DNA from 2 places in the Mesorhizobium sp. WSM4842 genome. Region 2 is predicted to be linked to the other one. Evidence: predicted binding sites of a transcription regulator. Region 2 holds the regulator's gene; the other holds the start of a gene.
What was found. The regulator PhoB, encoded in region 2, activates phosphate uptake and scavenging genes when phosphate is short. The targets are predictions, from matches to a motif close to TGTCATNNANCTGTCAT.
Positions count from the first base shown of each region.

Region 1: a site for PhoB is predicted at 1,796-1,812, ahead of AC0NIE_RS00280 (ceramide glucosyltransferase). Genes of this name have one in related genera too.

Region 1 covers NZ_CM148372.1:60,151-64,702, forward strand. Annotated here, with positions in the region: gene AC0NIE_RS00275 (O-succinylhomoserine sulfhydrylase) at 1-495, shown strand, start outside; gene AC0NIE_RS00280 (ceramide glucosyltransferase) at 542-1,696, opposite strand; gene apaG (Co2+/Mg2+ efflux protein ApaG) at 1,922-2,314, shown strand; gene AC0NIE_RS00290 (Hsp33 family molecular chaperone) at 2,474-3,508, opposite strand; gene argF (ornithine carbamoyltransferase) at 3,602-4,513, opposite strand; gene AC0NIE_RS00300 (acetylornithine transaminase) at 4,531-4,552, opposite strand, start outside.
Region 2 covers NZ_CM148372.1:1,589,521-1,594,072, reverse strand. Annotated here, with positions in the region: gene AC0NIE_RS07620 (ROK family protein) at 1-1,215, shown strand, start outside; gene phoB (phosphate regulon transcriptional regulator PhoB) at 1,412-2,101, opposite strand; gene phoU (phosphate signaling complex protein PhoU) at 2,118-2,825, opposite strand; gene pstB (phosphate ABC transporter ATP-binding protein PstB) at 2,864-3,679, opposite strand; gene pstA (phosphate ABC transporter permease PstA) at 3,692-4,552, opposite strand, start outside.

The sequences.
Region 1 (4,552 bases), 1.5 Mb from region 2:
AACCTGCACGACTATTTCCGCCACACCGGTCCCAGCCTGTCGCCGTTCAATGCCTGGACGCTGCTGAAGGGCCTGGAAACGCTGCCGCTGCGCGTGCGCCAGCAGACGGAAAGTGCCGGCCGGATCGCGGACTTCCTCGCCGAGCAGCCGGAGATCGCCCGCGTCATCTATCCCGGCCGCGCCGATCACCCGCAAGCGGCGGTCGTCAAGAAGCAGATGTCGGGCGGCTCGACGCTGATCTGCCTCGACGTCAAGGGCGGCAAACAGGCGGCTTTCGCCTTCCAGAACGCGCTCGATATCGTGCTGATCTCTAACAATCTCGGCGATGCCAAGAGCCTGATCACCCATCCGGCGACGACGACGCACAAGAATCTGAGCGATGAGGCGCGTGCCGAACTCGGCATCGGGCCAGGCACGCTCAGGCTGTCCGTCGGCCTGGAGGACACAGACGACCTGCTCGAAGACATCGAGCAGGCACTGAAAGCCGCCAGATAGGGATACGCGCCGAACAGCTTCGCTCGAATCGTCAAGCCAAGCGCGGTCAGGCGCCCGACGGGGTCTCTTCCAATTCCGCACCGGCGCTGGTGTGGATGGTCATCGTGTTGCCGCGCCAGTCGACGGCACCGCTGAGCCAGCCGCGCACCCAGATGGCGGGAAGCATCACGTCCCGCGCAACCATCGCCGGGATAATGCGCAGCGACAGGTGCCAGCCCTTGGCCGAGGCGAGAGCGCATTCCGGGAGATAGGCGACTACCAGCACGGCAACGGCGGTTGCCGACAGGCTGAAGCCGGCGCCTGCTGCAGCAACCAGCGCAAGCACCAGCGGCGGCGCCGCTCCGATCAGGATCTCGGGCGCGAAGAACAGGGGGAAGGTGACGCGGCGCAGGCGTGCCCAGCGGGCCTGACGCGACCAGATTTCGCCAAATGTGCGCAAACCGAGCGGCTGCTCGAAGGGCGAGGCGACAAGATTGACGCGCAGTCCAAGCCCGTTGACCAGCTTGGTCGCGGCGGCATCCTCGGCAATCTCGGCGGCAAGCGCACGGATGCCGCCATTGGCGTCGAGCATGGGCTTGTTCCACAACATGCTCTTGCCCTGGGCGAAACCGAGGCCGAGCGCCTCGCCGGTATATTGCCAGCGCGCCTGCAGCGTGTTGAGGAAAGCGCATTCGACCTCCGCCCAGAACCCGTCCGGCCGCGAGCCGATCGGCGTCGAGCAGACAAGGCCAGTGTCCGGCCGCCATGCCGCCATCAGATGCTGGACATAGTCCCTCGACATCAGGACGTTGGAATCGGCAAGGATGACCCAGCGGTGGCGCGCGGCCTCCCAGCCCTTCACGCAATTGTTGAGTTTCGGATTGCCGCTGATGCGGTCGTCGCCGACGAGCAGCCGGGCCGGCACGGCTGGAAAGCGGGCAATCGCGTCGGTGATCGGCCCGACCACCGGGTCATCGGCATGGGCGACGCAGAAGATGAGCTCATAGCGCGGCCAGTCGAGAGAGAAGGCGCGCTCGAGCGTTTCCTCGGCAAACGGTTCGACGCCGCGCGACGGCACGACGATCGACACCGGCGGCGCCTTGCCGGCTGCCGGCGTGATCCTGCCAGGCCGCTTCAGCTTCAACGAAGCGAGCAGGATGCTGGCGAGATTGACAAGAAGCAGAGCTGTGGAAAGCAAGGCGGCTGTGACTGTCAATTCCATCGATATCTGGTCACTCCAGAAAAAACCGGCCGCATGAAAGCCGTTTCAACAGTTCGACAGAATGCTGAGTCGCCCGGCCCTGCACACCATCATTGTCATGTGTCACTTAAATGACATTGTTCTTCGGCACCTGCGCGCAAAGCAGGCGGGCAGCGACGGGAAGCACCCCGTTGACCAAACTGCGGAGAGCGTCGAGAGTTCCGTCTACATATTGTGGAGTAGTCTATGTACAGCGCCGTTACGCGCAACATCGAAGTACAGGTCAGGCCGTTCTATCTGGAAGATCGCTCCGACCCGTCGGAGAACCGCTATGTCTGGGGCTACCAGGTGACCATCGACAACCAGTCGGATGAATTCGTGCAGCTTCTGTCACGCTATTGGCACATCACCGACGGCACCGGCCGGGTCGAGGAAGTGCGCGGCGCCGGCGTTGTCGGCGACCAGCCCGAACTCAACCCCGGCGACAGTTATCAATACACGTCTGGGTGCCCGCTCTCAACGCCATCCGGCATCATGGTCGGCCACTACACGATGCGCAACAAGCGGGGCGAGACGTTCGATATCGCCATCCCCGCCTTTTCGCTCGACCTGCCGGGCACGCGGCGCACCGTCAATTGACGCTCACTTGGGTTCCTCGCCCTCGCGAAGCGGGGAGAGGTGGCCCCACTCCGTGGGGGCGAGGAACCCAAACTCTGCGAAGGCACCGCACCCGGTATTTGGCGATTCCTACTTCCATTGGAAGAATGCCAGCGGGCAGATCAGCAGCACTGACGCTCGTTATTGCGCGGCGGCAAACTCCGCCGGGTCGAAGTCATATTGTTTCGAGCAGAATTCGCAGGCGACGTGAATGCCGCCATCCTCGGTGCTGTCCCTGATCTCGTCGGCGGAGAAGCCTCCGAGAATGCCGCGGATCTTGTCCCTGGAGCATGAGCACTGGTCGGCAACCGGTACGCCGCCGAAGACGCGCACGCCGTGCTCGTGGAACAGCCGGTAAAGCAGCCGCTCGGCGCCGATCGTCGGGTCGATCAGTTCCGTCGGCTCGATGGTGCCAAGCAACGCCAGCAGTTCCTGCCAGGAATTGTCGGCCGGATCGTGGATCTCCTGGCGCGGATCGCCGTCGCCGCCCGGAAGATCGGGCACGCGCATGCGGTCCGGCGATTGCGGCAGGAACTGCGCCAGGATGCCACCGGCACGCCATTGCTCGCGGGCGCCGCCGACGCCGGGCGTCAACAGCTTGGCCACCGTGAGCCTGAGATCGGTCGGGATCTGTTCCGACTGCCGAAAATAGGTGCGCGCGGCCTCCTCCAGCGTCTCGTCGTCGAGCTGGACGATGCCCTGATAGCGCTGCGTGTGGGCGCCCTGGTCGATCGTCAGCGCCAGGACACCGCTGCCGAGCAGCGTCTGCTGCGAAGTTTCGCCGGCAGACGTCAGAGCCTCCAGCCGGTCGGCGTCGAAGCGCGCGTAGGCGCGTAGCGCATGCGGCGTGGAAAAATCCGCCACCAGCATATCGACCGGTCCGTCTGTGCGGGTCTGCAGGATGAACTTGCCTTCGAACTTGAGCGAGGTGCTGAGCAGCACCGTCAGCACGCAGGCTTCCGCCAGCAGGCGAGCGACCGGCTCGGGATAGTCATGACGGCTGAGGATCGCGTCGAGCATCGGCCCGAGCTGGACGGTGCGGCCGCGCACGTCGAGCGGGCCGACCTCGAAGGGCACGACATAATCGTCGCCGGCGTAGCCGAATTCGCCGAGTTTGGGTTGTTGTTCAGCCAATTGATGAGTTTCCAACATGACAAAGCTCCAGGGCGCGGCCATGCCGCCCTCCGGGGCGCATGCGTCGAAACGCGCTCGATTTGCGTGATGCGCCTGAGATAGGCACCACGCAGTGCCGGATCAAGGTGGCCCGGATCAAGCGCCCAGACACCAGGCCAAAACCGCCTTCTGGGCGTGGAGCCGGTTCTCGGCCTCGTCGAACACTACCGAATGCGGCCCGTCGATGACTTCGTCGGTGACCTCCTCGCCGCGATGCGCCGGCAGGCAGTGCATGAACAATGCGTCCGGCTTTGCCTTCGCCATCAGCGCCGCATTGACCTGGTAGGGTGAGAAGACATTGTGGCCGCGAGCACGGTGCTCCTGGCCCATCGACACCCAGCAGTCGGTGACGACGCAGTCGGCCTCGTGGACCGCCTCCTCCGGCGAGCGGGTGAAGTGCAACTTGCCGCCATGCGCCGTCGACCAATCGACATGCTTCTGCGCCGGCTCGCTGCCTTCCGGCACGGCGACGTTGAGGTTGAAGCGGAACCGCGCCGAGGCCTCCAGCAGGGAATGCAGCACGTTGTTGCCGTCGCCGGTCCAGGCGATTGTCTTGCCGGCGACCGGACCGCGATGCTCCTCGAAGGTCATGATGTCGGCCATCAGTTGGCAGGGGTGGGTATCGTCGGTCAGCCCGTTGATGACGGGAACGGTGGCGTTCTCGGTCAGCTCCAGCAGCCGGTCATGCGATGTGGTTCGGATCATGATCGCATCGACATAGCGCGACAGCACCTTGGCCGTGTCGGCGATGGTTTCGGAGCGGCCGAGCTGCATCTCGGTGCCGGTCAGCATGATGGTCTCGCCGCCGAGCTGGCGCATGCCGACGTCGAAGGACACGCGCGTGCGCGTCGACGGTTTGTCGAAGATCATCGCCAGCACTTTGCCTTCGAGCGGTTTTGTCCGCTCGCCCGCCTTGAGCCTTGCCTTTCGCACCACGGCATCGTCCAGCATGAAGCGCAGATCGCCCTCGGAAACAGCGGAAAGGTCAGTGAAATGGCGAAGGCTCATTTGGGGTCTTTCGACTGTTACTTCGCGGCAGCCGCGGCG
Region 2 (4,552 bases):
CGGCGCAACCGGGCGATGGTGATTTCTGCGGTACGCCGGGCCGGCCAGCCGTCGCGGACCGAGATCGCCGCAACCACCGGCCTCAGCCATTCGACCATATCGGCGATCTCTTCCGACCTGATCCAGCAAGGCATCCTGACCGAGAGCAAGGCGAGCGAGACCGTTTCGATGAAACGCGGCCGACCGCAGGTCGGCCTCAGCCTCAATCCGGAAGCCGCTGCGGTATTGGCGGTCGTGTTGTCGCTGAATTTCCTGTCGGTCGCTGTCATCGATTATGCCGGACAGGTGGTCGCCGAGGAACAGCGCCGGCTGGACACGCTGACCATGTCGCGCGACGAGCTGATCGACGAATGTGTCGCCATCGTGCGGCGCCGGATCGAAGACCCCAACCTCGACGTCCAAAGCGTCGCCCGCATCGCGCTGGCGATCCAGGGCATCACCGATTCGCATGCGCGCGCCATGTTGTGGTCGCCGATCACGCCGCAGACGAACATCGCCTTCGCCGACATTCTGGAACGCGAGTTCGGCATCCCGGCCATCATGGAGAACGACTGCAACATGATGGCCGTGGCGCTGCGCTGGCGTGACCCGGATCGCTACCGCGACGATTTCATCGCCATCCTGCTCTCGCACGGCATCGGTATGGGGCTGGTGCTGAAGGGCGAACTGTTCACCGGCACCCATTCCTCGGGCGGCGAATTCGGCCACATGATTCATCGGCCGGGCGGCGCGCTTTGCCGCTGCGGGCGGCGCGGCTGCGTCGAGGCCTATGCCGGCAACTACGCCATCTGGCGCAACGCAAGGCAATTGAGCGAGAACGCAGAGCCGGTCGCCGATGTCAGCGACGCCGAGATGCGGGCACTGGCGGCCCGGGCGCGCCAGACGGACGGACCGGAGCGCGAAGCCTACCGCAAGGCCGGCGAAGCGCTCGGCTTCGGGCTTGGCAGCCTGTTCGCGCTGATCGATCCGGCGCCGGTCGCCATGGTCGGCGCCAGCGCTGCCGCCTTCGACCTGATCGAGCCGGCCCTGCGCGAGGCCATCGCCCAGACCGCCGGCGGCCAGCATTCGGGTTCGATTTCCTTCGACACCGAGACGAACGAGCTGCCGCTGATCCGCGAAGGCTGCGCCTTGCGAGCGCTGAGCTTCGTCGACCAGGAGATTTTCGCGCCGGGCGCGCAAGGGAAGTCCGGCACGATCAGGAAGGACGTGGCGTGAGTCCGAAGGCAAGGAACAAAGGCGGAATGCGACTTGGGGTTGTGTTGAGATTCAGGTCAGGCCGCGCCGGAGTCGAAGACGGGCGCGAAGCGACCAGACTGGGCGAGTTCCGAGAACCGGAACGGAGCGTACTTTTGGGTACGTACCGGAAGCGCAGGAAATCGCCGGTCGCAGGCCGGCATCACCTGAATATCAGCTAGTCTTCCCTGATCGCATAGCCCGCACCGCGGATGGTGCGGATGACATCGGGCATGCGACCATTGTTGACCGCCTTGCGCAACCGGCCGACATGGACGTCCACCGTGCGCTCGTCGATGTAGATCGTCTCGCCCCAGACATTATCGAGCAACTGGCTGCGCGAGAAGACCCGACCTGGGTGCCGCATCATGAATTCGAGCAGCCGGAATTCGGTCGGCCCGAGCCGGATCTCGCTCTTCTTGCGATAGACCCTGTGCGATTCGCGATCGAGCATGATGTCGCCGACCTTCAGCACGCTGGACAGCACTTCGGGCTTGGCGCGGCGCAGCAGCGCCTTGATCCTGGCCATGAATTCCGGTGTCGAGAACGGCTTGACCAGGTAGTCGTCGGCCCCTGTCGAGAGGCCGCGCACCCGGTCGCTCTCCTCGCCGCGTGCGGTCAGCATGATGATCGGCAGCCGCTCGGTTTCGGGGCGCATCCGAAGGCGTCGGCAAAGCTCGATGCCGGAAACCGCCGGCACCATCCAGTCGAGCACCAGAAGATCGGGCACGTTTTCCTGCAGCCGGATTTCGGCCTCGTCGCCGCGCGTCACCACCTCGACCTGATAGCCTTCGGATTCCAGATTGTAGCGGAGGAGGACGCCCAGCGGCTCTTCGTCCTCCACCACCATGATGCGTGGCGCGATCATCGACCGGTCACCCCCGTCATGTCGCCGGCGCCGACATCGTCGTTTCGTCGAGCTTCGGGCGATCCGCCGGCAATTGCTGCCCGGTCACGACATAGTAGGCGTTTTCGGCGATGTTGGTGACGTGATCGCCGATACGCTCGAGATTCTTGGCGCAGAACAGAAGATGCGTGCAGGCGGTGATGTTGCGCGGATCCTCCATCATGTAGGTCAGGAGTTCGCGAAAAACCGCCGTGTATTTCACGTCGATCTTCTGGTCGTCGGCGCGCAGTTCTTTCAACGCGCCGGCATTGCGCGACACATAGTGCTCGACCACGCCGCGGAGCTGCACAAGAACGAGATCCGCCATCGCGTCGATACCGTGCGAGAGATTACGCGGCGTGGCGCTCTGCCCGACTGCGCTGACCCGCTTGGCTATGTTCTTGGCCAGGTCGCCGATGCGCTCGAGATCGCCGGCCATGCGGATTGCGCCAACCACGGCGCGCAGATCTTGCGCCATCGGCTGCCGCTTGGCGATCAGCGTGATCGCACTATCGTCGAGTTCGCGCTGCCGCGCATCCATGATGGCGTCGTCCGAGACGACGCGCTGCGCCATCGCATTGTCTGATGCAAGCAACGCGCGGATCGAGGCTGCGACCATCGCGGCGGCGAGCTCGTCCATATCGCGGATCAGCCTGTCGATGTGCTCCAGTTCCTCGTCGAAAGATGCGACGGTGTGTTCACCCATGATACTGTCCTCGTGTTCGAAATTCGCCGCCGGACCGCTCAGCCGAACCGGCCGGTGATGTAGTCCTGGGTGCGCTTGTCGTCGGGGTTGGTGAACATCTTGTCGGTCGCGCCCTCCTCGACCAGATAGCCGAGATGGAACATCGCCGTGCGTTGCGACACGCGCGCTGCCTGCTGCATCGAATGGGTGACGATGACGATCGTGTAGTTCTGGCGCAGTTCGTCAATCAGTTCCTCGACGCGGGCGGTGGCGATCGGATCGAGCGCCGAACAGGGCTCGTCCATCAGGATCACTTCCGGCGATACGGCGATGGCGCGCGCGATGCACAGGCGCTGCTGCTGTCCGCCGGAGAGACCGGTACCCGACTCGAGCAGGCGATCCTTGACCTCGTTGAACAGGCCGGCCTTCTTCAGGCTCGATTCAACGATGCCGTCCAACTCGGCCTTGCTCCTGGCCAGGCCGTGAATGCGCGGACCGTAGGCGACGTTTTCATAGATCGACTTCGGAAACGGGTTCGGCTTCTGGAATACCATGCCGACGCGGGCTCGCAGCTCGACGACATCGATCTTCGGGTCGTAGACATCCTCGCCGTCGAGCGTGATCTTGCCGCTCACCCGCGCGATATCGATGGTGTCGTTCATTCGGTTCAGGCACCGCAGGAAGGTCGACTTGCCACAGCCCGATGGGCCGATCAACGCCGTCACCTGGTTCTCGCGGACATCGAGATCCACGTCGAACAGAGCTCGCTTCTCGCCGTAATGAACAGAGACCTTGTCGCCCTTCATCTTGATCGAAGGGGCGATGGTTCCGCTGCTCAGTTTCTGTTCGACGCCGGCTTCCGTCATGATGTTCATATCCTCTACTCCTTACCAGCGCCGCTCGAAGCGCCTGCGCAGTATCACCGCGATGGCATTCATGATGACCAAAAAAAGCAGCAAAATCAAAATCGCCGCCGAAGTCTTCTGCTGGAACCCGGCTTCCGGGAAATCCGCCCACATGAATATCTGCACCGGCAGGATCGTCGCGGGATCGGTGAAGCCGCCGGGAATGTCGACGATGAAGGCGACCATGCCGATCATCAGCAGCGGCGCGGTTTCACCCAGCGCATGCGCCATTCCGAGGATGGTGCCGGTCATGATACCCGGCATCGCCAGCGGCAGGACGTGATGGAATACGGTCTGGACCTTGGACGCTCCGATGCCAAGCGCCGCCTCGCGGATCGACGGCGGCACGGCGCGCAGCGAAGCGCGTGAGGCGATAATGATGATCGGCAGGGTCATCAGCGCCAGCACCATGCCGCCGACCACCGGGGCTGAGCGCGGCAGGCCGAAGAAGTTCAGGAATACGGCAAGTCCAAGCAGGCCGAAGACGATCGAAGGCACCGCCGCCAGATTGTTGATATTCACTTCGATGGTCGTCGTCAGCCGGTTCTTGGGCGCAAATTCCTCAAGATAGATCGCCGCCGAAACGCCTATGGGAAAGGCGATGGCGAGCGTGACGATCATGGTCAGGAACGATCCGACGACCGCGCCCCAGACACCGGCCAGTTCCGGCTCGCGGCTTGCGCCGGTGAAGAAGAAGATCGAGTTGAACCGGCTTTCGATCAGGCCGGCGCTCTTCAGCGTGTCGAGCCAGACGATCATCTTGTCGGAAATCTTTCGCGATGCTTCCGGCGTGTCGATGACGCGCAGGAATGCCTGGCCGCTCGCTGCGGGCGCCGTGCTGTC